DNA from 3 places in the Desulfomicrobium baculatum DSM 4028 genome. Region 2 is predicted to be linked to each of the others. Evidence: predicted binding sites of a transcription regulator. Region 2 holds the regulator's gene; each other region holds the start of a gene.
What was found. Region 2 encodes sigma-54, which starts transcription at its own class of promoters, with help from an activator protein. Its sites were predicted from a motif close to CTGGCACGGNNNNTGCTT; they were not measured.
Positions count from the first base shown of each region.

Region 1: DBAC_RS19130 (PEP-CTERM sorting domain-containing protein) is a predicted target of sigma-54. The motif match lies at 3,743-3,760, and genes of this name have one in related genera.
Region 3: DBAC_RS15260 (ammonium transporter) is a predicted target of sigma-54. The motif match lies at 2,283-2,300, and genes of this name have one in related genera.

Region 1 covers NC_013173.1:2,916,653-2,926,916, reverse strand. The annotation lists gene DBAC_RS12830 (autotransporter outer membrane beta-barrel domain-containing protein) at 1-115, opposite strand, end outside; gene DBAC_RS12825 (hypothetical protein) at 400-726, shown strand; gene DBAC_RS12820 (hypothetical protein) at 894-1,298, shown strand; gene DBAC_RS12815 (transposase) at 2,367-3,146, shown strand; gene DBAC_RS19130 (PEP-CTERM sorting domain-containing protein) at 3,822-4,352, shown strand; gene gmd (GDP-mannose 4,6-dehydratase) at 4,735-5,823, shown strand; gene DBAC_RS12805 (GDP-L-fucose synthase family protein) at 5,977-6,984, shown strand; gene DBAC_RS12800 (mannose-1-phosphate guanylyltransferase/mannose-6-phosphate isomerase) at 7,023-8,441, shown strand; gene rfbA (glucose-1-phosphate thymidylyltransferase RfbA) at 8,650-9,537, shown strand; gene rfbC (dTDP-4-dehydrorhamnose 3,5-epimerase) at 9,534-10,091, shown strand; gene DBAC_RS19125 (beta-galactosidase) at 10,193-10,264, shown strand, end outside.
Region 2 covers NC_013173.1:169,481-179,744, reverse strand. The annotation lists gene DBAC_RS00760 (LptA/OstA family protein) at 1-197, shown strand, start outside; gene lptB (LPS export ABC transporter ATP-binding protein) at 194-916, shown strand; gene rpoN (RNA polymerase factor sigma-54) at 1,023-2,450, shown strand; gene hpf (ribosome hibernation-promoting factor, HPF/YfiA family) at 2,519-3,064, shown strand; gene DBAC_RS00740 (PTS sugar transporter subunit IIA) at 3,068-3,517, shown strand; gene rapZ (RNase adapter RapZ) at 3,545-4,432, shown strand; gene DBAC_RS00730 (PTS sugar transporter subunit IIA) at 4,445-4,855, shown strand; gene DBAC_RS00725 (PTS sugar transporter subunit IIB) at 4,858-5,322, shown strand; gene DBAC_RS00720 (hypothetical protein) at 5,632-6,027, shown strand; gene DBAC_RS00715 (manganese-dependent inorganic pyrophosphatase) at 6,118-7,038, shown strand; gene DBAC_RS00710 (hypothetical protein) at 7,480-7,947, opposite strand; gene DBAC_RS00705 (3'-5' exonuclease) at 7,956-8,489, opposite strand; gene hypE (hydrogenase expression/formation protein HypE) at 8,491-9,492, opposite strand; gene hypD (hydrogenase formation protein HypD) at 9,672-10,264, opposite strand, start outside.
Region 3 covers NC_013173.1:3,439,892-3,450,155, reverse strand. The annotation lists gene DBAC_RS15270 (radical SAM/SPASM family putative metalloenzyme maturase) at 1-351, shown strand, start outside; gene DBAC_RS15265 (P-II family nitrogen regulator) at 508-849, opposite strand; gene DBAC_RS15260 (ammonium transporter) at 863-2,245, opposite strand; gene DBAC_RS15255 (ammonium transporter) at 2,901-4,118, shown strand; gene DBAC_RS15250 (P-II family nitrogen regulator) at 4,143-4,481, shown strand; gene DBAC_RS15245 ([protein-PII] uridylyltransferase family protein) at 4,513-7,014, shown strand; gene DBAC_RS15240 (DNA integrity scanning protein DisA nucleotide-binding domain protein) at 7,019-8,452, opposite strand; gene DBAC_RS15235 (type I restriction enzyme HsdR N-terminal domain-containing protein) at 8,585-9,133, shown strand; gene DBAC_RS15230 (bifunctional heptose 7-phosphate kinase/heptose 1-phosphate adenyltransferase) at 9,141-10,151, opposite strand; gene DBAC_RS15225 (ParB/RepB/Spo0J family partition protein) at 10,148-10,264, opposite strand, start outside.

The sequences.
Region 1 (10,264 bases), 1.2 Mb from region 2:
AGGATGTGTCCCCAGTGCCGATCCATGATGTGGAACTATCTGCTGCCCATGTGGGGCATGAAATCAGAAAAAATACAAAAGCAAATGCAAACATACAACGCATTTTTGATTTCATGGTGAAGCCTCTCTGCTTCGTTGTCAGGTTTGAAGTCAGCAACAGGAATTTCCTCTCGCCGTTTCCCTCCGCATGCGGCGAGGGAAGTGTCTGCGCCCAGGATGCATGTCCGGTTGGCCGGTTATGCTCTGCATGGGATCGATCATTTACAACCTGTTCCTCGCTGAGTCTGATCGGATCGGATACGGGACGGACGATGCCATAAAGCAAAGATTGCACCATTAATGATGGCAGCGGGAGAGGCAGCGACGGAGGCAGCGACGGAGGCAACGACGGAGGCAGCGATGGAGGCAACGACGGAGGCAGCGACGGAGGCAGCGATGGAGGCAGCGACGGAGGCAGCGACGGAGGCAGCGACGGAGGCAACGACGGAGGCAACGACGGAGGCAACGACGGAGGCAGCGATGGAGGCAACGACGGAGGCAGCGACGGAGGCAGCGACGGAGGCAGCGACGGAGGCAGCGATGGAGGCAGCGATGGAGGCAGCGATGGAGGCAGCGATGGAGGCAGCGACAGAACCAGCGACGGAAGCAGGAACGGAGACAGCGGGCGCGGCGGGGATGGTGGCTGAGAAGGCTGAGCTACAGGCAGCAAAACTTAATTTGGATTGATGGCGACGGGGCAGTAAAAAGGCGGAGGGTGGCTCCGCCTTTGCGTTCTGGTATTGCTTATGCGGCGAGTTTTCTTCGGATGCCGACCAGGCTGTTCTTGGTCTCAGAGACCCAGGCAAGTCTGGGAGCGGCGCTATCATGCGACGGCGGTGGAGAGCGGAGAGCACTTGGTGCGCTGCTCGCTGTACATCGACACCAACATGCTGCGGGCCGGAGTGGTCAGGCATCCTTCGGAGTGGAAGCACGGCGGCTATCACGAGATCGTGAAGCCCAAGCAGCGTTACAAGACAGTGAACCTGTCCGAGTTGTCCAGGCTGGCAGGCTTGCCGGATGATCCGACATTTCCAGAGCATTATGCGGGCTGGGTGGATAACGTGGTCAAGCGCGGGCATCTGTGCCGAGACGATGTGTGGACGGCGGAGCTGGCCGTGGGGAGCGTGAAGTTTGTTGATCATGTGCGCAGGCAGAGCGGATATGCGCCCATTCTGAAGGACGAAAGCAACATGCTCGGCGAACAACCGGCCCCGTACGGAGCGCAGGATTGCGGAAACATGCTGGAGTGGGGATTTTGAAAGTCCGCAACGCGAGTTTTTATTAATGATATTTGTGTGTTAGCTATAAAAATAGGCTGGTTTTGGGTTGATGACCTCATTCTAAGGTCGAAAAAAGGGCCTTTTTAGAGAAAAAAGTGAATGAAATTGGTAAGTTCTTGGTCTCAGAGACCCAGACTTGATACGGAGCGCAGGATTGCGGAAACATGCTGGAGTGGGGATTTTGAAAGTCCGCAACGCGAGTTTTTATTAATGATATTTGTGTGTTAGCTATAAAAATAGGCTGGTTTTGGGTTGATGACCTCATTCTAAGGTCGAAAAAAAGGCCTTTTTTGAAAAAAAAGTGAATGAAATTAGTGGTTTCTTGGTCTCAGAGACCCAGGCGACCCAGGCCAGGATTGCGGAAACATGCTGGAGTGGGGATTTTGAAAGTCCGCAACGCGAGTTTTTATTAATGATATTTGTGTGTTAGCTATAAAAATAGGCTGGTTTTGGGTTGATGACCTCATTCTAAGGTCGAAAAAAGGGCCTTTTTAGAGAAAAAAGTGAATGAAATTGGTAAGTTCTTGGTCTCAGAGACCCAGGCATAGGCACCAATCACCATTCACCAACCAAGACTGTCCAGCAAAATCAGACATCCCATTCTCGTCATCGCTACCGGGTAAAACAAGAAAAGCCACGTCTGGCGGGGCTTTTCGGCGTATGGAGTAAAAAGGCTTCATGGCACGGGTCTTGTAAACTCTTTTGCGTTTTTAGGTGAAAATCCGGAAAGATACGTGTCCGACTTCAGGGCAGGGTGCTGGCAGGGGCCAGCTCCTGATCCCGTTGCCTTTTTCCGATCACCGCTCACTGTTCGCAAGGATTGTTCTAGGTCTCAGAGACCCGGGCGGGGCCTAACTTTTTTTTGAAGGCCAGCGATTTTCAGACAGAATGGGTAGCAGGTCCAATTGGAATAAGATTTTTGCGCTGGTAGCAGTTCATCCAGGCGGTGCACATAGAGTTTGTTTCTCCACAAGCGATGACGGGGAGTATGAGCGTGCAAGCCTTGGACGAGGCGCGGCTTAGATCGATGGGTTATCGGTTGGGCCGATGGGAGTGCCTATCAACGCAGGTCTGGTCTTTATGGGTTACCCGCAACGATTTTTCGAGCCTGGTTATGTCTGGCATCTGACTGCCCGTTGTCACAATCGGGACTTTCTCTTGAATCAGGTATTGTACCGCAAGCTGCTGACAGACACGCTCTTTGAAAATCAGGGCCGTTACCGGGTGCCGGTGCTGAACTTCACGGTGACTTCCAACCACGTTCATCTGCTCGTGGTCAGCCCGACAGACAGGGAAGCGATACCGGAGATGATGCGCGATCTGGGTTCCAAGGTGGCCGCAACGTACAACAAGAAGAGCGACCGCAAGGGAAGCTTCTGGGAGCGGCGCTACCATGCCACGGCGGTGGAGAGCGGAGAGCATCTGGTTCGGTGCTCGCTGTACATCGACACAAACATGGTTCGGGCCGGAGTGGTCAGGCATCCTTCGGAGTGGAAGCACGGCGGCTACCACGAGATCGTGAAGCCCAAGCAGCGTTACAAGACAGTGAACCTGTCCGAGCTGTCCAGGCTGGCAGGCTTGCCGGATGATCCGACATTTCCAGAGCATTATGCGGGCTGGGTGGATAACGTGGTCAAGCGCGGGCATCTGTGCCGAGACGATGTGTGGACGGCGGAGCTGGCCGTGGGGAGCGTGAAGTTTGTTGATCATGTGCGCAGGCAGAGCGGATATGCGCCCATTCTGAAGGACGAAAGCAACATGCTCGGCGAACAACCGGCCCCGTACGGAGCGCAGGATTGCGGAAACATGCTGGAGTGGGGATTTTGAAAGTCCGCAACGCGAGTTTTTATTAATGATATTTGTGTGTTAGCTATAAAAATAGGCTGATTTTGAGTTGATGACCTCATTCTAAGGTCGAAAAAAGGGCCTTTTTCGAGAAAAAAGTGAATGAAATTGGTGGTTTCTTGGTCTCAGAGACCCAGGCGATAGAGACCCAGGCGATAAAACAGGATTGCGGAAACATGCTGGAGTGGGGATTTTGAAAGTCCGCAACGCGAGTTTTTATTAATGATATTTGTGTGTTAGCTATAAAAATAGGCTGATTTTGAGTTGATGACCTCATTCTAAGGTCGAAAAAAGGGCCTTTTTTGAAGAAAAAGATAAGAAAATAAGGCACTTCTTGGTCTCAGAGACCCAGGTCGGCGCGATCTGTGAAAATGGAACGGTCCGAAATGCAAAATTTCCATCCGAAAGAATCAGACATTGGATTTTGCAACAGCTAAGTGCAGGTCTCTTTATATTGCTTGGGGTTACACGGCCATGGCAGGCAAGGCGTATCTGAGGGAATCGGACTGGGCCAGGCTAGGAGTTGGTCAGGGTGGACCGAATTTTAGTATCTATCCGAAATAAAACATTTTTCATTTTTGGCACGGTATTTTCATATGGGCAGTGACTGAAGCGCTGAACAATAAAATTGCAACCCTTAATAGTACGAGGTTGAGAATGAAAAAGATTTTGTTTCTGACGTTGAGTTTGATTTTGGCTTATTCAAGTGCGTTTGCTTCTTTTGATCCATCATCTGCGCCAACAATAGCTCCTATTGATTTAAACCCGATTACACTTGGAACAGAAATCCCTATTTATCAGACTGGTATCATTGGTGAATTTTATCATAAATATACAATGACTTTGCCAGCATCAGATTTTGCAGCAGCAATTGTTTCATTTAATTTTGCTCCTTATACTGACATAGATAATTTTGAAGGATACTTATTTAAAGATAATGGATCAAATAGTTTTACTCAAATATTTGAGGTTGCAGGTGACGCATTGATTAAAACTCAGTTTAATTTGCTTGCAGGTGACTATTTTCTAGCTTTGACTGGTTTTGGGTCCGGTCAAGCTCCCTTCGCAGGAGGAGCGTATACTGGCTTTGTTTCCGCCACGAGTTCCGTCCCAGTTCCCGGTGCCGCAATCCTTCTCGGCTCGGGCCTGCTTGGTCTTGTCGGCCTGCGTCGCCGTCAGATCGTCTAGGCTGCATTCTATCTGACTTTATCCCGGCATGAGGGAGAGATTGCCTCTCTTTCATGCCGGGATTTTTTGTTCTCAAGATCTCTGAATCTTCCATCGCTACCTTTGCCGCTGCCTCCCCCAATCCAGTCCAGCTAAATCAGACACCTCGTCCTCGTCATCGCTACTGCGTAAAACAAGAAAAGCTACGGCTGGCGGCGCTTTTCGGCGTGTGGAGTAAAAAGGCTTCATGGCACGGGACTTGTAAACTCTTTTCGGTTTTTAGGTGAAAATCCGGAAAGATACGTGTCTGACTTCAGGGCAGGCAGCTGACAAGGGTCGGCTCCTGATCCCGTTGTTTATTTCCGGTCGCCGCTCTCCATTCACTGTTCGCAAGGATTATCCATTGAATAAAGTAGCTCTCATCACAGGCATCACAGGTCAGGATGGCGCATATCTGGCGGAATTTCTTCTTGAGAAAGGCTATGAGGTGCATGGCATCAAGCGCCGCGCATCGCTGTTCAACACTGATCGCATCGATCATCTCTATCAGGATCCGCATGAGACCGGACGGCGTTTTGTTCTGCATTACGGCGATCTGTCCGATGCCACCAACCTGATCCGCATCATCCAGCAGGTCCAGCCTGACGAGATTTACAACCTCGCTGCACAGTCTCACGTGCAGGTGTCTTTTGATACGCCAGAATACACGGCCAACGTGGATGGTCTGGGTACGCTGCGTATTCTTGAAGCTATCCGCATCCTGGGCCTGGAGAAGAAGACGCGTTTTTATCAGGCTTCCACCTCCGAGCTGTTTGGCCTGGTGCAGGAAGTCCCCCAGACTGAGAAGACGCCCTTTTATCCGCGCTCTCCCTATGCCTGCGCCAAGCTTTTCGCCTACTGGATCGCGGTCAATTATCGCGAGGCATACGGCATGTATGCGTGCAACGGCATCCTCTTCAACCATGAATCACCCCTTCGCGGTGAGACCTTCGTTACCCGCAAGATCACCCGCGCCTTGGCCCGTATCCATCTTGGCCTTCAGGACTGCCTGCACCTAGGCAACCTGAACGCCTTGCGCGACTGGGGGCACGCCAAGGATTACGTGGAGATGCAGTGGCTCATGCTACAGCAGGATTCGCCGGACGACTATGTCATCGCCACTGGTGAACAGCATTCCGTGCGGGATTTCGTGCAGGCTGCTGCCAAGGAGCTGGGCATGACCATTCAATTCTCAGGCGAAGGCCTGGACGAGAAAGGCGTCAATCCGGCCAATGGCAAAACGGTCGTGGCCGTGGACCCTCGCTATTTTAGGCCTACGGAAGTGGAGACGCTGCTGGGCGATCCGGCCAAAGGTAAAAAGCAACTCGGCTGGACCCCCAAGGTCCGCTTTGAGGAACTGGTAGCCGAGATGGTGCGGTTTGATCTGGAAGACGCGAAAAAGGAAGAGTTGTGTGTGCGTGCTGGTTTTACTGTTAGCTCTCCGTGCGAGTAGCGGCTGTTGAAAAAGGCCCGATTGCTGCGTTGCTGCGGTGAAAATGGAAGCCTCATGTAGACGGCCACACATCGGCTTCCCTTTTCACCTTGCGCCTTGCACTCGAACCTTTTTGAACAGCCTTCAGGTTGGATTTCCAGGAAAGCAAAAAGAATGAAAATAACAGACAAGATTCTAATAGCCGGTGCCGCCGGGATGGTCGGTAGTGCGATCATTCGCGCTCTTTTGGCGCAAGGCTTTCAGAATATCGTCGGGACCATTCATAATGCTGCTCCGGATTTTGGGGGGCGAGTAAGGCTGGAAATGCTTGATTTACTGGATCAGGCTGCAGTCCGTGATTTTTTTAAAGTGGAGCGTCCGGATCATGTCTTTCTTGCAGCTGCAAAAGTCGGCGGGATACATGCCAACAATACCTATCCGGCATCCTTCATCCACGACAATCTGGTCATCCAGTCCAATGTCATCCATTCGGCCTATGAGTCAGGCGTTGATCGTCTGCTTTTTCTGGGATCGTCCTGCATCTATCCCAAGCTTGCCCCGCAGCCCATGCGCGAAGAGCATCTGCTGACCGGACCGCTGGAGCCGACCAACGAGCCGTATGCCCTGGCCAAGATCGCCGGGATCAAGATGTGCGAGTCCTACAATCGGCAGTATGGCACCAAGTTCGTGGCCGTGATGCCGACCAATCTCTATGGGCCGGGGGACAATTTTCATCCGGTGAATTCCCATGTGTTGCCTGCGCTTATACGGCGGTTTCATGAGGCCAAGGAGAGCGGGGTTGAAGAGGTGGTTGTGTGGGGGACGGGGAATGCCAGGCGGGAGTTTTTGCATGTGGATGACATGGCGCAGGCATGCCTTTTTGTCTTGAATCTAGAAGACGCGGTATTTGAACGGGAGCTTTTGAGCTACCCTAATCCTTGTTTTGTGAATGTGGGGTGTGGGGTAGATGTGAGTATTCTGGAGTTGGCCGAGACCGTGGCCCGGATTGTGGGCTATGACGGAAAGCTGTTTTTTGATGCCGAGAAGCCCGAAGGGACGCCAAAGAAACTTCTTGATGCTTCAAGGCTGACCGGACTTGGCTGGAAGGCTGAGATTGGGTTGGAAGAGGGAGTGGGGGGCGCTTATCGGTGGTTTTTGGAGAATGAGGGGACGCGGCAGTAGCGTCCAATTATTTCAGACATCATGCAACGGGAGAAGTGATGATCATTCCTGTCATTCTGGCCGGTGGTTCCGGAACACGGTTGTGGCCTTTATCCAGACAATTGTATCCGAAGCAGTTTCTTCCTCTGGTCAATGGCAAGACTCTTTTCCAGGAGACAGCGCTCAGGCTTGGACAGAACCCGGAAATCGCGCCTCCCATCGTCGTGTGCAACGAAGAGCATCGCTTCATGGTCGCGGAGCAGGCCCGGCAACAGGATGTGCAGCTTTCGAAGATTGTCCTTGAGCCCGCAGGGAAAAACACCGCTCCCGCAGCATACGTCGCCGCCCGGCTTGCCAGTGAATTGCACGACGATCCGATCCTTCTGGTCTTGCCGGCGGATCACCATATCCGTGATCTGTCCATGCTGCTTTCAACCATCGAGATCGGCGCGAGCGTAGCCAGCGCCGGCTCCCTCGTCACGTTCGGAATCGTGCCCCAGTATGCCGAAACCGGATACGGATACATCGAGCGTGGTGAACAGCTTGGTGTCGATAGCGATGCCTTTCACATCAAACGCTTTGTCGAAAAGCCGGATACCCAGACCGCACAGTCGTATCTTGATTCAGGCAAATTCTATTGGAACAGCGGTATGTTCATGTTTTCAGCAAAGCAGTTCATGCAGGAGCTTGAGCGATTCCGTCCAGAAATGGCGGATGCCTGCCAAAAAGCCATTGCCGAAGGGAAAAGCGATCTGGATTTTTTCCGCCTGGATGCCGCAAATTTTGAATCGTGTCCGAGTGATTCGATAGATTACGCAGTTATGGAGCATACTGCCCACGGCGCGGTGATACCGCTTTATGCCGGGTGGAACGATATCGGGTCTTGGAGCGCCCTTTGGGACGTCAAGGACAAGGACGAGAATCAAAACGTAGCCATCGGAGATGTGGTTTCCGAGGACTCGCATGGATCATACATGCATTCGACTGGAAGGCTGTTGGCGGTTGTCGGGGTCAGGGACCATGTCATTGTGGAAACGGCTGATGCCGTGATGGTTTCGCCAAAGGATCGAGTGCAGGATGTAAAGAAACTCGTGGACAAGCTGAAATCAAAAAAGCGTCCGGAGGTCTCGCTGCACAAGAAGGTTTACAGGCCTTGGGGCACTTATGAAACCATCAATCTTGAAGATCGCTTTCAGGTGAAGAGAATCACGGTCAAACCGGGTGCTGTACTGTCATTGCAGAAACATCACCACCGGGCGGAACATTGGGTTGTTGTGAGGGGAACCGCGTTGGTGACGCGGGGAGAAGAAAGTTTACTACTAAAAGAAGATGAGTCCACTTATATACCGCTTGGTTTTATGCATCGATTGGAAAATCCGGGAAAGATTGATCTGGAGTTGGTTGAGGTGCAGACGGGGAGTTATTTGGGGGAGGATGATATTGTTAGAGTTGAGGATGTTTATGGGCGGGGGAATTGATTGGAGTTTTCACGTTGGGATGAAATTTGCCTTCTGTATCTCAAATTTTTATCAATGATAGTGGTCTATTGAATTAAAAAGCTAAATTTCCGTGGCAAATGCAAACCTGAGGCCCAAAAGAGGCCATTTATTGAGAGAAAAATATCAAGATTAGGCAGTTAATGGCATCATGGCCGAAGCTGACCAAGGCGATTAAAAGATCACTTTCATGACGACACGCAAAGGCATAATCCTCGCTGGTGGTACAGGGACCCGCCTGCATCCTGCAACACTCTCTATCTCCAAGCAGCTAATTCCTGTCTACGACAAACCCATGATTTATTACCCCCTGAGCACGCTGCTCTTGGCGGGAATCAGGGACATTTTGGTTATCTCCACACCCCAAGATACGCCACGGTTCGAAAGCCTGCTTGGGGATGGCAGTCAGTGGGGCATCCATTTGAGCTATTCGGTGCAACCTCATCCGGACGGATTGGCACAGGCCTTTTTGATTGGCGAGGAGTTCATTGATGGAAGTCCGTGCGCACTAGTACTGGGCGACAACATCTTCTATGGGCATGATCTTCATAAATTGCTGGCCAGCGCCGTAGCCAGGACTGACCAAGCCACAGTGTTCGCCTACCATGTTCAGGACCCAGAACGCTACGGAGTGGCGGAATTCGACAATTCGGGAAGGGTCCTCTCTCTTGAGGAGAAGCCCTCCTGCCCCAAATCCAACTATGCCGTTACGGGTTTGTATTTCTATGACGGCAATGTGACCGAGTACGCACGATCACTCAAGCCCTCAGTGCGTGGCGAATTAGAGATTACGGACTTGAACCGTCTTTATTTGGAGCAAGGCCGTCTCCGTGTAGAGATGATGGGACGCGGATACGCTTGGCTGGATACGGGCACTCACGATAGTCTGCTCGAAGCAAGTATGTACATCGCTACCTTGGAGAAACGGCAAGGGCTCAAGGTTGCCTGTCCAGAGGAGGTCTGTTTCCGTCAGGGCTGGATTGATGAGGCTCAAGTTATGCGTTTGGCCGAACCCCTGCTCAAAAACGGGTACGGCCGCTATCTGATGAACCTCGTGAAGAGTCAGGGGTGCAAATGAACGCCAAGCCGCTTTCGATCCCTGAGGTCATCTTGTTGACCCCCCGTGTCTTCGGTGATGACCGGGGCTTTTTTTACGAAAGCTTCAATGCTCAAGCTTTCACAAAGGCAACTGGCGTTGCCACAGTTTTTGTGCAGGACAATCATTCGTGTTCTCAGCGGGGTGTGTTGAGGGGCCTTCATTACCAACTTCCTCCGTATGCGCAGGGCAAACTCGTCCGTGTCGTGCATGGTGAGGTCTTTGATGTTGCCGTAGACATCAGGAGATATTCATCGACTTTCGGGAAGTGGGTAGGGACGTTGCTGTCGGCTGAGAACAAGCGTCAATTATGGATCCCGCCAGGATTCGCCCACGGATTCATCACGTTGAGTGATCGCGCTGAGTTTCTTTACAAAACAACAGCCTACTATGCACCTGTAGCGGAACGTTGCATTAGATGGAACGATTTGGATATTGGCATTGATTGGCCATATTCGGAAGCACCCTTCCTTTCAAAGAAAGACAAGCTTGGAACGTCGCTTGTTTTAGCTGAAGGCTTTGAAAGTGAATTTTAGTTGATATTTTTGGCTTAGGCACTCATGTAGAATGCGGGTGAAAGTGAAGTTTAAAATCGCTCATGCAGGCTATTTGTGTAAAATATATTGAGATATTAATTTTGAACGAAAGCAAAAAATATAAAATGAAATTCACAAAAGAATCACTGATGCTTTTATTGGTGTCAATCATT
Region 2 (10,264 bases):
GCAAGGCGACCTACGAAGCCGACAAGGACCTCTTGACCATGGAAGACAATCCCATGCTCATGGAAGGCGCCAACAAGATCCAGGGCGAGGTCATAAAGCTCTTCATCAAGGAAAGCCGCAGCGAAGTTCTGGGCGGCAAAGGGCGGGTCGAAGCCATTTTCAACACCCCCGCAAGCAAGCCGGGGGCCGGGCAGTGACCACGCTGACCGGCCAGAAGCTGGCCAAGCGCTACGGGCTCAGGGATGTCGTACGCGACATCGATCTTGATGTGCGCCAGGGCGAGGTGGTTGGCGTCCTGGGACCCAACGGGGCCGGCAAAACGACGACCTTTTACATGCTGGCGGGCATCGTGCCGCCGACGCGGGGCCAGGTTCTTCTGGACGGCATGGACATCACCCGCTGGCCTTTGCACAAAAGGGCCCGCGCAGGCATGAGCTATCTGCCGCAGGAGAGCTCGATCTTTCGAAAACTCACCGTGCGCCAGAACCTGCAACTGATCCTGGAATACTCCGGTTTTTCCAAGGACGAGCAGCAGCGCACGGCGGACAGGCTTCTGGACGAGCTGGGCATCACCCGACTCGAGGGTCAACTGGCGGCCTTTCTGTCCGGTGGAGAACGCCGCAGGCTGGAAATTGCCCGCGCCCTGATCCAGAATCCCAAATTCATTCTTCTGGACGAACCCTTCGCCGGCATCGACCCCCTGGCCGTGGACGACATCCAGACCATCATCCAGGACCTTCGCGGCAAAGGCATCGGCGTGCTTATCTCCGACCATAATGTCCGTGAGACGCTTCAGATCTGCGACCGGGCGTACCTGGTCTACGACGGTCAGATCATCTTGAACGGCAGCCCCGAAGAGATCGTCGCCGACCCGGGCGCGCGCAAGGTGTATCTCGGCGAGGGATTCAGCCTCTAGCGGACACGATTTTCCAAGGATTGCCAGGGCCTAACCTTTATGGCAGATTCGGTACTAGGTAGTTTTCTTGTCTGCAATCCTCTGACACGGTGAGATTAAATCCATTATGGGCCTTGAACTCCGACAAAACCTCAAGCTGACGCAGCAGCTGGTCATGACCCCACAGCTGCAGCAGGCTATCAAGCTGCTCCAGCTCTCCCGATTCGAGCTCCTTGAAGCCGTTCAGCAAGAGCTCTTGGAGAACCCCATGCTTGAAGAAGGGGTCAAGGAAATTTCCGAAGAGCACGATATCCAGGCTCCGATGGAATCACGTCCCGAAGTTTCGCACGAAGACGCGGAACTGATGCGCAACGCGGACTGGGAAAACTACCTCGGCGATTTTTCAAGCACCGCCAAGCAGGTACAGTTCAAGGAGACCGAAGCCCTGGAAGAGATGATGTCCTACGAGGCCAGGCTCTCGGGCAAGCCATCCCTGGATGGGCATCTCTTGTGGCAGCTCTGCCTGTCCAACATCACCGAAGAAGAGGAGATGATCGGCGAAGCCATCATCGGCAACCTCGATTCCCAAGGCTATCTGATGAGCTCGGCCGAGGATATCGCCTCCGAAACGCTCTCTCCCCTGGCCTTGGTCGAGTCCATGCTGCATCGCCTGCAGCGCTTCGACCCCGTGGGCGTGGCCGCGCGCTCGCCCAAGGAATGCCTGCTCATTCAGCTGGAGATGCTCGGCCAGGACGATCCGATTCTCGTTTCCCTGGTGGCCGACCATCTCGAAGACATCGAAAAGCGCCGCTACAAACCGCTCCTGCGCAAGTTCAAAATCCAGATGGAAGACCTGAAAGCCTATCTGGACATCATTCAGTCCCTGGACCCCATGCCCGGAGCCAGCTACGGGAGCGAGAGCACCATCTATGTCAGCCCGGATGTTTTCGTATACGAATACGAGGGGGATTTCGTCATCGTCATGAACGACGACGGCCTACCCAAGCTGCAGCTGAGCCCCTATTACATGGACGACATGCACCTTGCGGTCAAAGGCCCGGACCGGGAATACCTGCACGACAAGATGCGATCCGCCATGTGGCTCATGAAGAGCTTGCACCAAAGGCAAAGAACATTATATAAAGTGGTTGAAAGCATTGTCAGATTCCAGCGGGGCTTTTTCGAGCACGGGGTGACCAAGCTGAAACCGCTGATTTTAAAAGATGTGGCCGACGACATTGAAATGCACGAATCCACGGTCAGCCGGATCACCACGAACAAGTACGTGGCCACCCCGCATGGCATCATGGAACTGAAATTTTTCTTCAACTCCGCGCTGGAAATGGATGACGGCACCCAGGTCGGCTCCGAGTCGGTCAAGGCCATCATCAAGAAAATGGTCAGCGAGGAGGACCCCAAGCACCCCTTCAGCGATGAAAAGATCGCGGCGGTGCTGAAGGAAACACTGGATGTGAACATCGCCCGGCGCACCGTGGCCAAGTATCGCGCGGTGCTGGGGATAGATTCTTCATCCAAGCGAAAACAAGTTTTTTGACACCCCGCCCTCGGGCCGCTCCTCTTGGACGGACCACGGGCTGACCCTCAACAATCGAGGAGGCTTCCATGAGGATTACCTTCAATTTCAAAAACTTCGATCCTTCCGACCATTTGCGCAAATACGCCAAGGACCGCTTCGGCAAGCTCGCCAAATACATGTCCGGCACGCCCGACGCCGACCTGCAGGTCAACCTCGAAGTGGAGAAATTCCGGCATATTGCCGATATAGTGCTGACGGGCAAGAATGTGCATATCTCCGCCCGCGAAGACAGCGAGGACATGTACTCCACCGTCGACATGGTCTGGGACAAGCTTGAAGCCCAGATGCGTAAGACCCGCGACAAGGACAAGAGCCGTCGCAAAAGCGGCAGCGACAGCCCTCTCATGGACGCCGGCGGTTTTGACGACGACGCGGACGCCAAGCGCAAGCCCGTTATCCAAAAGACCGAAGACGACTTCTCGCCCAAGCCCATGATCGTTGAAGAAGCCGCCCTGCAGCTCGAAAGCACGGACAATGAATTCCTTGTTTTCCTCAACGCGGAAAGTGAAAGGATCAATGTCATCTATCGTCGCAAAACCGGAGATTTCGGTTTGATCGACCCCGGGGTATAGGGAATGAAGCTTGCTGAATACCTGGACAAGGATTTGATCATCTCCGACCTCTCGGCCAGGACCAAACCCGAGGTCCTGGCCGAACTCGTTTCGCGGCTGTCGGCCAAATACCCCGATCTTGACCCCAAGCGCGTGACCCAGGTCCTCATGGATCGGGAACTGCTCGGAACCACGGGCATCGGGGATGGGATCGCCATACCCCATGGCAAGCTGGACAGTATCGATCAGGTTCTGGTCATTGTCGGCCGCAGCCACGAAGGAGTGGATTTTGCCAGTCTGGACCACAAACCGGCCAGCATCTTTTTCACGGTGCTGGCCCCTTCAAGCGTGGTCGGCCTGCATTTGAAGCTTCTGGCCACGGTCTCCCGCCTGCTAAAAGACAGCTCGTTCCGTCAGGCCTTTACCAACTCTCCCGGCCAGGAAGGGCTGTGGCAACTGCTGCAGACCGTCTAGGCCGACCGAACATGTCCGGAGAACTCCATGCAGCTGGAATCTGAACAGAAAAACGTGGTCATTGTCTCCGGCATGTCCGGTTCAGGCAAAAGCACGGCGCTCAAGGTCTTCGAGGACATGGGCTTTTTCTGTGTCGACGGGCTTCCGGCGCGCATGGCCCCGGCCCTCATCGAGCTGTTCTTCAATTCCTCGGCCAAGGAATACCCAGGGCTGGCCATGGGCATGGACCTGCGCCAACCCGATTTCGTGGGACAGTGGAAGGAAGTGCTGCTTGATATCCAGAAGTTTTCCGTGCGGCCGACAGTCATCTTCACGGATTCTTCCAACCAGATCCTGCTGCGCAGATACGCTACCACCCGCCGCCCGCATCCCCTGACCTCGGGCAACCTCGGTCTGGAAGGGGCACTGGAGAGGGAGCGGGAAATACTCGAGCCCATCCGCACCCAGGCGGATCTGGTCATCGACACGTCGCATTATTCGGTGCACGATCTGCGTCGAGTCATTCAGGACAAATGGGAGAGCCTCTCCTCCCGCAGCCAAGGCATGCGGGTGCACCTGATTTCGTTCGGCTTCAAGTACGGCGCCCCGACCGAGGCGGACGACGTCACGGACCTGCGCTTTCTGCCGAACCCCTATTTCGACGAAGCGCTGCGACCCATGTCCGGAAAGGATGAGGCCATCGCCCGCTACGTGCTGGGCAGCAACCCTGGCCGCGAGTATCTGCGCAGACTTCTTGAATTTCTGGATTTTGCCCTGCCGCTCTACGCGACGGAAGGGCGCTACCGTTTGACCATGGCCTTCGGCTGTACGGGTGGCCGACATCGTTCCGTGGCCGTGACCGAGGCAGTGCTGGCACATCTGCGCGGTCAGGGCTTCAATGTATCTGTCGAACATCGGCATTTCAGTCTTGGATAATCTGGAGGAGTAATGGTTGGAGTGATCGTGGTAACCCATGGCCAGTTTGGAAAATATCTGCTTGAAGCGGCCCAGACAATTTTGGGACCGCAGGAGCAGTGCGCCCATATAGCTGTGGAAGGAACCGTGGAAATGAGCGCGTTGCTCTCGGATCTCAAGCAAACCGTCAAACAGATGGAAACAGGCGACGGCGTGATCATCCTGACCGACATGTTCGGGGGCACTCCATCCAATATCAGCCTGTCTCTCCTGCAACCGGGCAAAGTCGACGTCCTGACCGGCGCCAACCTGCCCATGCTGCTCAGGATTCTGGGAATGCGCACCCAGGACCTGTCCCAATTGGCCACGGACGCCAAAAACGCGGCCATTCAGGGCATCGTTGTCGCCGGCGAAGTATTGACCCGCAAAATCACCGAGGCGTAAGAGTGCTCTGGTTCCGTATCGACAACCGACTCGTCCACGGCCAGATCATTGAGGCCTGGCTACCGCACATCAGGGCCAAAACCCTGCTGGTGGCCAACGACGACCTCGCCGCCGATGAATTGCGGCAGGAAATCATGAGTCTGGCCGTTCCGAGCGGCATCTCCTTTCAATGCTGTCCGGTGTCCGAAGCTGCTTCGATGTTGAAAAGCATTCGCACGAAAAACCCGGACCATCATGTGCTAATTCTTTTTTCCGACTGCGCCGATGCCAAATCCGCGCACATGACCGGGCTGTCCTTTTCCCTGGTCAACATCGGCAATCTGCATTACGGACCGGGCAAAGAGCAGATTTGCGAACACATTGCCCTGGGAGCGGAAGACCGTTCCTGCCTGAAGTATTTCGCCGATCACGGTGTGGAAATCGACTTCCGCTGCGTGCCGTCGGCAACGGCCAAGATTACTTTATGATGAAAACGTCTCAACCCAAATCGGCATGGTAAGCACTCACGACCTCATCCTGCTGGCCGGAGGAAGTTTTTTTTTGCCCTCCTGTCCCTGACCCGGGTCGCCATCGACCTCGGCTTCATCCATCGTCCGCTTTTCGCCGCCCTGCTCTGGGCGGGACTGTCCTTCAACCTCCAGCCGGCTTTAAGCGCGGGCATTTTCTTCGAACTGCTCTGGCTTGATCTGTTCCCGGCCGGAACCTACATCCCGCCCCAGGCGCTCTTTTCCCTGGCCGCCACGCTGACCATTCTGGCCTGCCTACCGGATGCCGACATGCGCACCACCGTGCTGGTCGTCATCGCGACCCTGCCTCTGGCCTACCTTGGCGCGTGGGTCGAACAACTCTACCGCAAACGGCAAAACGCCGGCTATAACCAGCTTTTGACCTGGAACCGCCAGGGCAACACAGCCATCTTCGCGCCGCACCGGCTCACCGCAAAAGCTTTGGTAGAATTTTTCCTGCTCAATTTCTCCCTCTTTTGGCTCTGCCTGCTGCCTCTCCTCATCGGCCTGAAAACCGTCCGGCCTTGGGTTGCCGGAGGTCCGCAGCCGACGTGGACCATGCTCTGGATCGCAGCCTGCGCCGGGGCCATTCTCGCTCTGCGTGTACGCAAGGCCTACGCTTTGGCCGCGGTCAGCCTGCTTCTCGGCGTCCTCTCCAGTCTCTGACCTCCAATGTTCTCTCTTGGCAGCCGCGAATAATTGTGATATTTAGCACAATGTCTTTGTTTGCCAATAAACCCTTGTAGGAGGAATACCATGTCCGTTTATGTTTTTGGTCACAAGAATCCCGATTCCGATACCGTTTGCAGCGCCATCGCGCTGGCCGACCTGAAGAGCAAGCTCGGCGTAGCCTGCACCCCCACCGCCCAGGGCGAACTGGCCCCCGAGACCAAGTTCATCCTCGAGAAGTTCGGCGTCGCCGCTCCCGCCGTGAAGACCGAATTTGCCGGTGAGAAAGTTTTCCTGGTCGACACCTCCGACCTGGCTCAGCTGCCCGACGACATCAAGCAGGCTGAAGTGCTCGGCATCGTCGACCACCACAAGCTGGGCGACCTGACCACCTCCAGCCCCCTGGAATGCTGGATCTGGCCCGTTGGCTGCACCGCCACCGTTCTGACCGCCATGTACAAGTTCCACGGCGTTGAAGTTCCCAAGAACATCGCCGGCATCATGCTCTGCGCCATCCTGAGCGACACCGTCATCTTCAAGTCCCCGACCTGCACCCCGGCCGACAAGGAAGCCGCTGCCGAACTGGGCAAGATCGCCGGTATCTCCGACCTGGCCGCCCTGGGCATGGAAATGTTCAAGGTCAAGTCCGCCGTTGAAGGCACCCCGGCCCGCGAGCTGGTTCTGCGCGACTACAAGGACTTCAACATGAACGGCACCAAGGTCGGCATCGGCCAGCTGGAAGTCGTCGACCTGTCCATCCTCGACGCCGTCAAGGGCGACCTGGCTGCCGACATCAAGGCCCTGAAGGCCGAGAAGGGCAACCACTCCGTGTTCCTGCTGCTGACCGACATCATGAAGGAAGGCTCCGAGATCCTGATCGCCTCCGACGACGCCGCCGTGGTCGAGAAGGCCTTCGGCGTCAAGCCCGTGGACGGAAAGGCATGGCTGCCCAAGGTCATGTCCCGCAAAAAGGACGTTGTGCCCAAGTTCGAAAAGGCTTTCGCCTAAGCCTTGGCTCTTTGAATTACAAAAAGCCCGTCCAGGTTTGCCTGGGCGGGCTTTTTCATTTTGAACTTGTGTTTCTTCCGCATTGCTGCGCGGGGAAGCGCGGCCGTAAGGCATTCGTCGATTGGGTATCAACCGCCTGAGAAATATGAACGGCTATCCATCAAGATAGCCGTTTAGGGAAATGAACGTGTCCTCTATTGCGAAGACAGGTCAAGTCACTGCGGGATGTGGCGGTTGGCCCGGACAGGGGCCGTCGACTGTCTGACTGAGCCTGGCATCGTTTGTTGAATCATCGCCTGCCGCTTGAAGCGCCGGTCCATGTCCGACAGGGGCGATGATTCAACTCTACGAGGCCCGCGAAGGAGTTTCGGCGGTCCCTGTCCGGGCCAACCGCCGCGCCCCGCCCCCCGCGCCCCTCAACAGCCTCTTCCGCTCCGCCCGCTACTGCACTTTCGCGCCGCCCACGTCCGCCCGCAGGGCCGCGACCTTGCCGCGCAAATATTCCGCCACCAGGTCGCCCATGTCCTCCGCACCGGAATGCTTGCGTGCGTATTCCCGCAAATCGTCCTCGGTCTGCTTTTCCATGCGCTCGGATTCCATGAACATCAGGAAAACCAGCCCCAGGGCGGCGTTGTTTTCCACAGTGCCATCGCACAGGTGCTGCAATTGTTCGTCCGGCACTGTTTCAAAGAGCCTGTCGGCGAATTCGCCGATCCATTTGGAATACAGGTCAGGCATGAGGTCCGGGATGAGTTCAGCGAGCCGTTTGGCCGCGTCCTCCGGGACATTGGGCATGGTCACCAGAAAATACTCGGCCAGCGCCTCCTGGCGGCGCTCGGCACTGCCGGAGAATCTATCCAGAATGACAAGAAAGATATGGGCCCGCAGTTGGGCCAAAGACAAAGACATATATGCTCCTATATTCCGAAAGGAGTCAGACAGCGGGGGTTTTCATCTACGGCGGCCATGACGATGCGGGCGCAGGCCTCGGCATCCGACCCGGCGTGGTGATGATTGAGGTCAAGGCCCAGGTGACGGCATACGTCCGGCAATTTGGTGGGCCGCAGATTCCACTGGTTGCGGGCCAGTTCCACGGTGCAGACAAAAGGCAGGGATGGCGCGGGCAGCCCGGCCATGGTGCAGCACGCGCCAAGTACCGAGCGGTCGAAGCTGGCGTTGTGCGCGGCCAGAAAATCAGCTCCTTCCAGAAAGCCCGCATTCTCGATCCAGAACTCCCGGAAAGCCGGAGCGTCCTTGACGTCGGACCAATGGATGCCGTGCACGTTCACGCAGAATGGCGAAAAGCGCGAGCGCGGCGGACGGATCAGGCCATATAGCCGGTCCACGATCTCGCCGCCCTGGACCTTGGTCAGGCCCACGGCGCAGGCGCTGTCGCGGCACGAATCAGCCGTTTCAAAATCGATGGCCACATAGGCACGGGAGCACGTCATGTCAGCAGATGCGCGGCAACTGTTCGCCTTCGAGCATGTCCATGAGCCGGGTGCCGCCCAGAGGCGTTTCCAGCACGACCTTGCCGGGGTGCTCTGCGCGCACGTCGCCGATCTGCGCCGCGTCCGCGCCAAGCGGGTCCGAGCGCATGATGGCCAGGGCCGCCTCGGCGTGCTCCTGGGGCAGGATGCAGATGAACTTGCCCTCGTTGGCCAGATACAGGGGATCGAGGCCCAGAAAGGAACAGCCGCCGCTGACTTCGGGACGAACCGGGATTTTGGATTCAAAAATCCGGCATTCCACACCCGACTGTCCGGCGATTTCGTTCAAGGTCGTGGCCAGGCCGCCCCGAGTGGGATCGCGCAGCACATGCACGGAAGGGATGGCCTCAAGCAAACGCACGATAAGATGATTGAGGGACGCGCAGTCCGAAAGCACGGGGGCCTCGAAGGTCAGGCCTTCGCGCTTGGACAGGATGGCGAGGCCATGGTCGCCCATGAAGCCGCTGATCAGGATCGCGTCCCCGGGGGCGGCGCGATGCCCGCTTGGGGCCTCGGCCACAAAAATTTCGCCGATGCCGGTGGTGTTGATGAAAATCTTGTCCACAGTGCCCTTGGGCACGACCTTGGTATCGCCCGAGACCACCAGCACGCCGGCTTCGCGGGCGGCCTCTCCCATGGACTGAACAATACGCTCCAGATCGGCCATGGGCAGGCCTTCTTCGATGATGAATCCGCAGGTCATGTATTTCGGACGCGCGCCAAGCATGGCCACGTCATTGACCGTTCCGTGCACGGCCAGGGATCCGATATCGCCGCCGGGAAAAAAGATGGGGTCCACGGTGAAGGTGTCGGTGCTCATGGAAATGGGGCTGCTGACATGCAGGAGGGCCGCGTCGTCGAGACGGTCGAGAACCTCGTTGCCCAGATATTTGAGAAAAAGCTCGCCGATGAGCCGATGCGAAGCCTTGCCGCCACTGCCGTAATCAAGAAGAACTCTTTCCACTCGCTTCCCCCTTGCGTGACACCATTGCAAACTGGTCTAAAATGAAAAATCCCGGAGACCGTCGAAAATTGATTCTGGCAAGGCGCGAGCCGTTTTTGGAGGGCGATGTGTAGCCGACTACATGAGCCCTCCAAAAACGGGGAGCAACGCAGTCCAGAATCAATTTGCGGCGGCCTCTGCTAAATCCTGTATTTGTAGTAGGCCGCACACGACCCTTCGGTGGAGACCATGCACGGCCCCACCGGGGAGGCAGGGGTGCAGGCCTTGCCGAAAAGCGGGCATTTTTCCGGCGACATCTTGCCCTTGAGCACGTCGCCGCAGCGGCACCCCTTGATTTCCGGGACATCGTGCAGCTTCATGTCGAAAACGCGCATGGCGTCATAATCAGCGTACTCGTCGCGAATGGTGAGCCCGCTGCCGGGAATAAGGCCGATGCCCCTCCACAGGGCGTCGCAGGACGAAAAAACCTCGTTCATGATCGACACGGCCTTGGGGTTGCCCTCGTCGGACACGACGCGGGTATAGGCGTTGACGACCTCGACCTTGCCCTCGTTACGCATGGTCACGAACATGTACAGGGCCTGCAGGATGTCCACGGGCTCGAACCCCGCCACCACGGCCGGCAAGCCATGTTTGGAAGCCAGGAAACGGTACGGCTCCACGCCGATTATGGCGGAGACGTGACCGGGCAGCAAGAATGCCTGCACCTGAAGCTCGGGGTCGCCGACCAGGGCGTCCAGGGCCGGAGGAACGAGCTTGTGAAAGCAGAGAA
Region 3 (10,264 bases), 670 kb from region 2:
TTTGTCCAGAATCCGAGCCTGTTCGTGGCCTATGACGGCGCGCTGACCCCCTGCTATTATCTGTGGCACAGCTATTCGGCTTGGCTGCTCGGCTCCGAGGTTCGCGTCAAACAGCGCGTCTTTGGCCGGGTGCCGGAGGATGATCCGCTCCATGTCTGGCAGTCGCAGGATTTTTGCCGTTTCCGTGAAGAGGCGTTGCGTGAAGAGTATGCCCGCTGCGCGGATTGCAGCGTGGCCCCGTGCGACCATGTACAGGGTTTTCCCGCGCCTTTTGCCAAGGACTGTTATGGGCATGCCGTTCCGTGCGGAGCCTGTCCGTGGTCCGGCGGGGGCTTTGCCTGTCTGCGATAAAAAAGGGAGGCGCCGCCTCCCTGAAATTTGCAGGCCGTTCAAAAATTGTAAGATGCAAGGAAGCGAAAAAAGCCAGGCCGCGCAGTGTATTCTCGCATACATAAGCGGTCTGGCTTTTTTCGCTGACACAGCAGATTGCCGTTTTTGGGCGGCCTGCTAGCCCATTGCCGCAGGCCCGGTCTCCTGGGTGCGGATGCGCACGGCGGCGGCGCATTCCAGCACGAAGATCACTCCGTCGCCTTCCTTGCCTGTCCGTGCTCCCGCATTGATGGCCTCCACGGCCTGTTCGGCGAAATCGTCGTTGACTCCGATCTCCAGTCTCAACTTCTTCAGCAGGTTCACTTCCATGACCACGCCGCGGTATGTTTCCGTGAATCCTTTCTGGCGTCCGCTGCCGAGCACGTTGGTCACGGACATGTTGTAGATTTTCTTGGCGTACAGCTCTTGCTTGACTGCGTTCAGGCACTCGGGCCGGATATATGCGATTACGAGTTTCATGGCGTTTCCCCTCTTATTCGTTGGTGAAGATCTGGAAGCCGTTGTAGGATTCCATGCCGTGTTCGGTGATGTCGAGGCCTTTGAGTTCCTCTTCCTGGGTGACGCGCACGCCGATGGTCACTTTGAGCAGGTAGAAGAGGACCAGGCCGGCCCCGAAGGCCCATGCGAAGACCGCCGCCGCTCCGATGATCTGCGTGACCAGGATTTCGGTGCCGCCGCCGTAGAAGAGGCCGGTGGCCGAGCCATAGCCGGGAGCGGCGAAGAAACCGACCATGATGGTTCCAAACATGCCGCAGACGCCGTGCACCGAGGACGCGCCGACCGGATCGTCGATTTTGAGGACCTGATCGATGAATTCAAGGGAGACGACGACCAGGATGCCCGCCAGGAAGCCGATGGCCAGGGATCCCATGGGAGAGACTTCGTAACAGCCGGCGGTGATGGCCACCAGGCCCGCCAGGGCGCCGTTCAAGGACATGGAGGTGTCCGGCTTGCCGTGCTTGATCCAGGCGTAGGTCATGGCACCAAGCACTCCCATGCAGGCGGCCAGGCTGGTGTTGACGGCGATGTAGCCGATGCTGCCGTTGACGGCGGTGGTGCTGCCGGGGTTGAATCCGAACCAGCCGAACCAGAGGATGAAGACGCCAAGGCCCGCCATGGGGATATTGTGTCCGGGAATGGCCTTGGCCTTTCCGTCGGGGCTGTACTTGCCGATGCGCGGGCCGATGACCATGGCTCCAGCCAGGGCCATCCAGCCGCCCACGGAATGGACCACGGTGGAGCCTGCGAAGTCGATGAAGCCCATGTTCTCAAGCCAGCCCTTGCCCAACTCGCCCGCGCCCCAGAGAGAGCCCCAGGCCCAGTGGCCGGAGATGGGGTAAATGACGGCCGTGACCACGATACTGACAATGATGTAGGCTGAAAATTTTGTGCGCTCGGCGATGCCGCCGGAGATGATCGTCGCTGCCGTGGCCGCGAAAACGGACTGGAAGAACCAGAAGGTCAGCGTCCACAGCCCTGCGTCGCTGGTCGGGTCGACGCCGGCCAATGCGAACCCGGACGAGCCGATGAACCCGCCAATGTCCTGGCCGAACATGAGACCAAAACCCAGCAGCAGAAATGCGGGTTGCCCTGCACCGAAGTCGATCAGGTTTTTCATCAGAATATTGCCGGCGTTTTTGGCCCGCGAGAATCCCATTTCGACCAGAGCGAAACCGGGCTGCATGAACATGACCAGAATTGCGGCCAGCAACGTCCACAACAGGTTCGCGTTGGACTGGGACAACGCTTCGCCTTCGGCAAAGGCCATTGCCGGGGTAAGGGTTGCGAGCAATAGGGTCAGAGCCCAGACTTTTGGTCTGAGCAGGGCGGTTGTTTGTTTTTTCTCTTCGAACATGATGACCTCCGTGGTGGTGAGTGTTGATACTCACCCAAAGCACAGGCAGTGCCAAAGTTGTTAACAACTTGTTTTTAAAGGTATTTACGGAATGATACTGTTTTTTACTACGCTATTTGTTAATTTTCCTCTGTCTTTTTGTGTCCAATTTGGTCATAAATTAACATTTATGTATAACCCTGTAATTTTCGTGCGACTTAGGCTTTGATTGTGTCGTTGATGTGCGTGGTTTAGAGTTTTATAAAATTATTTCGGTTTGTTGCAGTTTTTTTCAATTTTGGAAGATGTTCTGCGAGCGCGTCGCTCTTGCCGTGCTTATGTTTTCCTTTTTTGGCGGCTGAATTTTAACGAAAACGACGCTTTTTGGGGTGAATCTCTCTTTGCGCCAGAGGAGGTGGTGTGTGATTTGAATTTTGTCAGAGCTTGCCTGGGTATGTCTGGTCGTTTTGGCGACAAATATGTTTATTTCTACAAAAAGGACATCATGTTTCGAATCTCGTTTTTACAAAAAAAGGTAATTTGTTGTTTGTTCTGTACGAAATTGTATTTTACAGTATTTCTGTTGTGCGGGGGCTTTATTTCAACATTCCGATATAAATGATTTTTTTCTTATGGCACCGTCCTTGCTCATACCCGACAAAAATGGAGGTGCATTGTGAATCCGACAGATACCGCTTTTATCATTGTTTGTGCTGCCCTGGTCATGTTCATGACTCCCGGGCTGGCTCTCTTTTACGCGGGCATGACCCGTTCCAAAAACGCCCTGGGAACCATAATGCAAAGTTTTGCATCCCTTGGCGTCATCACCCTGGTCTGGATTTTCTGGGGATATTCCCTGTCGTTTGGAACTGATATGAACGGGCTCATCGGCGGCTTTGATTTTATCGGCATGGCCGGAGTGGGCATGGAGCCGCACGAGTCCATAGCCACCAACCTGCCGCACATGGTCTTCATGATCTTTCAGTGCATGTTCGCCATCATCACCCCGGCGCTGATCACCGGCGCCTTTGCCGAGCGCATGCGGTTTTCCGCGTTTATCATTTTCATCATCCTGTGGTGCACTTTCGTCTATGCCCCGTTGTGTCACTGGGTCTGGGGCGGAGGCTGGATGGCCCAGATGGGCGCCATGGATTTTGCCGGCGGAGCGGTGGTACATATGAGCTCGGCCAGCGCGGCCCTGGCAGCGGCGCTGGTCATCGGCAAGCGCAAGGGCTACGGCAAGCGCTCCTTTTTGCCGCATAACCTGCCCATGACCATGATCGGCACGGCGCTCTTGTGGTTCGGCTGGTTCGGTTTCAACGCCGGCAGCGCACTGGCCGCGAACGGGCTGGCAGGCAACGCCTTTGTCACCACGCATGTCGCGGCCGCAACGGCCATGCTTGCCTGGGTTTTTGCGGAATGGAAGTTCCACGGCAAGCCCACGACCCTGGGCGCGGCTTCCGGCGCGGTGGCCGGTCTTGTTGCCATCACCCCGGCGGCTGGTTTTGTCGGCATCATGGCTTCCGTGATCATTGGCCTTGGCGCCGGAGTGCTGTGCTATTTCGGCGTGAGCCTCAAAGCCCGCTTTGGTTACGACGACAGCCTTGATGTGGTCGGCATTCACGGCGTGGGCGGCATCTGGGGCGCCCTGGCCACCGGTCTTTTTGCCAGTCAGGCCATCAACCCCGCCGGTTTCAACGGTCTTTTTCACGGCAATCCCGGCCAGCTCTGGATCCAGTTCGTATCCGTCGTGGCCACCTGCGCCTTTTCTTTTGTGGTCACCTATGTTTTGCTCAAGATTGTTAATGCCATCGTGCCCATTCGTGTCACCGAAGAAGAGGAAGAGGCTGGGCTTGACGTGGCTATCCATAGCGAATCCGCTTACCAGGCTTAATTTGCCAACCATTCCGGAGGAATCATGAAACGCGTAGAAATCATCACCCGGCCCTACAAGCTGGACGAAATCAAGGAAGCCCTGACGAGCATGGGCATACAGGGCATGACGGTCACTGATGTGCGGGGTTTTGGTCGCCAGCGTGGCCACAAGGAAGTCTATCGCGGGGCAGAATATCAGGTTGATTTTGTTTCCAAGGTTAAGATCGAGATTGTAATTGATGACGACCTGCTTGATCAAACCCTGGAGGTCATCCAACAGGCCGCCAAGACCGGCAAGATCGGCGACGGCAAGATTTTTGTTTCCACCATCGACAACGCCATCCGCATCCGCACCGGCGAGTCCGGCGGATCGGCCCTTTAGAATCGGGCAGCCTCGGCTGCCCTTTTTTGCCATGAGTATCGAAACCTTACGCCTGGCCCGGGATCTTTACCGCAATTCGGACGCGGACCCGGGCCATTCTCCTGCCTGGTTTTCCGCACGCATGGACGACTGGGTCCGCGAGGCCTGCGAAGGCCGTCTTGCTCCCGCCGGGAGTACGCTGGTGCTGGCCCTTGGCGGCTATGGGCGCGGCGAGCTTTTTCCATTTTCCGACATTGATCTCTTGGTGTGTCTGCCTGAAGCGGACGCGCCCGATCCCCAGTTTCTGGCCGAGGCCCTGTTCCTTCCATTGTGGGACAGCGGTTTTGATGTCGGGCACGGCATCCGAAGTGTCAGCGAGACCATCACCCTGGCAGCGGCCGATTTTGAAGTCCTCTGTTCGCTTCTTGATGCGCGGCTTCTCTACGGTTCGGCGGATCTGTTTTCCGATTTTCAGCGTACCGTCACGCAGAACCTTGTCATCCCTTTGCACGCCGAGCTTGTAGGCTGGCTCGCAGGCCGTCATGAATCGCGGCACAGGCAGTTCGGCGACACCACGCATCTTTTGTCACCAAATCTCAAAGAGGGCAGGGGCGGGCAGCGCGACCACCAAACCACGCAGTGGCTGGAGATCCTGTGTCGCGCCGCAGGAGACGATTCGCCTTTTCTTTCGTCTTCCGAGCGGGAGGCTTTGTCGCAACGCGTCGGTTTTCTATCTCTTGTTCGAGTTGCTCTGCACCGGGTCAGCAAGCGCAAGAATGATGTCCTGCATCTGGAATTACAGCCGGAGATAGCGCAAAGCATCGGTTTCGGCCCTGCCAATGACCGAGACTCGGTGGAAAGGTTTCTCTCGGAACTGCATAAGACCATGGCCGAGATAAAGCTTCTTTGCCGCCTCTGTCTGGACAAGGTTCGGGGTTTGGCTGGAACGCGCGTCTCTGGAGCGTCCAATGTCGAGACGGGCCTCGACTTTTCCATTCTGGTTGCAAATCCTGCCAACATTATTGAACTTTTTCGGCATAGCGCGCAAACTGCAATTCCCATTGGCTGGCACACCCGCCGTATCATTCAGGATCGCTTTCCCGCGCTATCCATGGCTCCGAACTGGCAGGTGCCGATAGTTTCCCGTTTCGAAGAGATTTTGTGCAGTGCTTATGCTGCGCACGCCCTTGATCAGATGCTTGAAATCGGTTTTTTGAACCTTTTCGTGCCCGAGTTTGCCGCCATTGAGCATCTGGTTCAGTTCGACGCCTATCACAAACTGCCTGCCGGACCGCATCTGGTGGAGACGGTGCGGAATCTGGCGTCCTTTGATTTGGGCCATGAATTTCTGGGTGATTTTCTTTTTCCCCAATCAAGCGACCCCTGTCTGCGCTGGGCCGCGCTGCTGCATGACATCGGCAAGGGTAACGGTGATCATGCGGCCAAGGGCGCGCAGCTCTCGCGCCAGATTCTGGGCCGATTGGGCTATGACGACAATTTTGTTCATGAATGCGCTTTTTTGGTCGAACATCATCTACTTCTTGTGCACACGGCCACGCGTCACGATCTGGGAGAGGAGTCCGTCATCATGGAGCTTGCGCAGACCCTTGGATCTTTGCGCCGCTTAGACCGATTGACCCTGCTGACCTGGGCCGATTCCATGGCCACCGGTCCCAAGGCCTGGAATCCCTGGATCGAGAATTTACTGCGGGAAACCTATTTCAAGACGCGCAAGGTCCTTGAACATGGAATCATGTCCGATGAAACCCTGGTGCACAGATTGAGCACGCTACGCGATTCATTGCGCTCCAACCGTCCGCAGCATTTTTCAATCCGGGACTTCGAGGGATTTCTCGCCGTCATGCCGGCCAGGTATCTGATGCAAACCGCGCCGGGACGCATCATCGATCATATCCAGCAGGTGCACCTCTTCCGAGGATGCCCGGATACCGCTCCTTTTCGACTTTCCTGGGAGCACCGGCCCCAATCGAGATCGTTGCGCGTGACGCTGGTTTCCACCGACAGGCCGGGCCTTTTCGCCCGTGTCTGTTCGGCTTTGGCCAAGCATGGCATGTCCGTGCTTGGGGCGGAGCTGTGCGTCTGGGATGACAAGACGGTCGTGGATGTGTTTTGGGTCACGGAACCCTTGGACATGCTTTATGCCGAGCAGACGGTCGAGGCCTTTGCTTCCAGCCTGGCGCAGCTTTTTGCCGACGAGACGAAGCTGGATCAGCTTCCTGTGCGCATAACCTCCAGGCTGAAGAAGGTTTATGCGCTGGACCGCGACCTGGTGCGAGTAGCGCTGGACAACGGCGTCTCGGATTTTCACACCGTGCTTTCCATTCAGGCTCCCGACGTACCCGGCCTTCTGGCGACGGTTTCGCTTTGTCTCTACCGGCTGGGGGTTGACCTGGTCTTTGCCAAGATCGCGACACAAAAAGACAAGGCCATGGATATTCTGCATATCCGAGAAGGCGGAGAAAAGATCCCCGATTCGGAATGCGAATCCCTCGCGCGGACCCTCAGGCTTCTCATCAGCAGCCTGTACGTCTGAACCGTTACGAATGATTGGGTTGCTGAATCCAGTCTTCCAGGGTCATGGGTTCCGAGAGGCATTGGTACTTGGGCTCCCAATCGCACCTGGCCTTGATCTCGGCGCCGTGTTGGATGATGGAAATGGGGCGGTCCGAGCTGACCACGACAAGGATGACCTGATCGTGCTCGGCCGTGAATCTGAGGGCGGAGTTGTACCTGGCTCCCCGGGCGCGGTTTTCTCCGGCCACCGCGCGGCCATCGAGCAGGGAGGCGAATGCGTGCAGCTTGAGGTACATCATGTCGATGTGCAGCGCGCCGTCCACTTTCGCCAGCGACGTGGCCAGATCAAGGTCCATGTGGCGCTTCAGATCCAGCGGCGTTTCCAGATGCTGTCCCGAGATGTTGGCCAGAGGGCTCCCGAAATCGAGCACCAGAGCGCAGCCGTGTTTCCGCTCTTGGGCGCTGCGGACCAGGGTGCTGGCGACCTTCATGATGGTGTAGAGCTTGCTTGAATCAAGATTGAGTTCGAGCAGCACTTCTTCCAGCTGTACAAGGTTGGCTTGCCTGGTGGAGGAATGGAATCCGCCGTCGGCAAAGCTGCAGATTGTTTCGTCCTGAACCCTGATGAAACCATGATTGCCGCGAAATTCCGCAGTCACAGAAAAGTCCGGCATTCTCCCCGTGCCGATGCCGATGATCTTTTGCCCATTGCTGACCAGCTTGTGTTTGTTGCCTTCGACCGCCTGCAGGAGCTTTCGCGTGTGCTTGAAATCTTTCAAGGCCGGTCTTTCAAAATCCCCGAAAGTGGCCAGGTAGTGGATTCTGTGCACCTGTGACGGCTCCACGAAAATGAGGTCTCCAAAGGCCCATTTGCCTTCTTCCTGGGTCTTTGAAATATTGAGAATCGCGTCCAGTATAGGGTAGATGCGCAGCCGTGTGTCCGGACCCAGGCTCAAGTTTCGCATGTCGACAATGTGGTCGCGCACGGCATGGGTTGCAAAGTTCTGCAGCACATACCCAGATGTCTCCAGGTCCGTGATACTTTTTGTTCCAAGGTCCTGGGACAGGAGTCTGCATGCGTATTCCAGCCAGCGCTGTGTCGGCCCGGTCGAGCACATGTCGACATGGTGCTCGCTGAACCAGGTTTGGTAGAATATGCTTGGGAAATGACCACCGCAGGCGATAATGCCTGCCAGTTCGGGATGTGCGTATTCACCGGGACCATTTGCTTCTTCGGCAGGAGGGTTTTGCGTCTTTTTTTTATGCTTGAGGTAGATTTCCTCCAGACGCGGTTCGTGCCCGCGCAAAAGATCGCACGGGTCATAAATGCGGAGCGGACTGTCTTTGTCCAAGGCGTAAATCAACGCGGCCCGGCTTGCCCCCGAGAACCGCGCCAGGCCATTACACAAACCATCATGAATCTGGTCGATGCATTTGATCAAAAACAGTTCTTCCATGGACATCTTCCGTTTAATTTTCTTTTTTTCGCTATCCCAGGCAATGTTTTCGGTCAACGCATCGTTTCAAAAGGATCTTGCCCCCTTTTTCTCAGCGCTTAGAGTATAGGCATACATTCGCAGGAGGGCGCTATGCATGAAGTCAGCTTGAACCGTGTCATTACGGATTATCTTACCGGCCTGGAGATCATGGATACCACGTACGAGGATCTGCGGCAGGCGTTGGCCAAACTGCTGGTGGAAGACAGGAAGTATCCGCGGGAGAACATCCGCTCAAAATATCCCCTGGATTACGCAATCAGCGGCGAGCCGCACTCGGTTGCGCTCGATCTGGCAGTCTTTTCACCGGAGGGAGACCCTCTTTTGGCGCTTGTTTTTTGCCCTGGAGAGGTTGGAACATTTGTGCGCGAGAGCGTGGCCGCGGCACGAATTCACCTGCCGTCTCCCTTTCCGCTGGTCATCGTCACGGATTCCATGGACTTGCAGCTGGTGGAGACCAGAACTGCAGAGGTGATCGGCACCGGTTTCAATGCGGTGCCGCGGTGGGGTGATTTGCCTGCCCTTGCCCTGGAGCATCCTTGCCCAAAGCCTGGTGAGGATCGGCTGGACAAGGAGCGCAGGATTCTTGCGGCCTATGACGGCCTTGGCGGGCCTTGTTGTGGCGGAGAATGCGGCATCTAGGGCTCGTTTACCCTAGCGCCGGGAGCGGGAACCATTTTTCCTGCTGCGCCGAAGGCCAGGAACTCAATGTCTCGGTGAGCACCTCCTGGGTGATTCCGACGGCACCGACCTGGCCGACCACAAGCCCGGCTGCGCAATTGGCCAGTATGCAGGAGCTGAGCAGGTCGAGCCCGGAGCTGAGTCCAAGCGCGATGACCGCGATGACGGTATCACCGGCTCCGGTCACGTCGAAGACCTTCTTGGCTGTGGTCGGCAGGTGGAAGACCCCCTGTCCGGGCAGGAATACCGCCATACCTTCAGCCCCCAGGGTGATGACCAGGCTTTGCAGGTTGCGCTCCTGCATGATCTTCTTACCCGCTTTGAGGATGTCTTCGCGGTTTGTGATCGCCATTTCAGCGCCTTCTGCGGCTTCTTTCTTGTTTGGCGTCATGCAATACAATTCGTCGTAATGAGGAAAATTGCATGTTTTGGGATCCAGGATAATTTTTTGATCCGGTCTTTTCTTCTCTTTCATCCAACGTAAAAATTCTTCCGAAATAACCCCTTTGCCGTAGTCAGAGAGGATGATGATCTCAAAGCTGTCGAGCCTGCTCTCCACCGTCTCCAGAAGGGTCGAAAATTCTTTTGCATCAAGGGGGCGGTCCGTTTCCCTGTCCACGCGCAGCATCTGCTGGTGCTGGGCCATGATCCGTGTCTTCAGGGTCGTTTCCCGTGAAACGGAACGGATGAGGTGGCTTTCGATGCCGAGGGAGCTGCAGATTTCCTGCAAATTTTCTCCGTAAAGGTCTTTTCCGCACATGCTCACAAGGGTCGGGCATCCGCCCAGCGTGGCCACGTTTTGGGCCACATTGCCGGCGCCGCCGATCTTGAAGACCTGCTCGGTGATCTTGACGACGGGCACGGGCGCTTCGGGAGAGATTCTTTCAACCAGCCCTTTTTGGTACTGGTCGAGCATGATGTCTCCGATGATAAGCACCTTGGAGCCGATCATGCGCGAGGCATTGAACGCCAGATTCATATTTCCTGCTCCTTTGCCATGCGTTCAAGAAAGGACGCTATTTTTTCCCTCTCCTCGCTGGTTGCATAACTGAACACGATTTTTCCTTTTTTCGGTGTTCCTGAGTGCTTGAC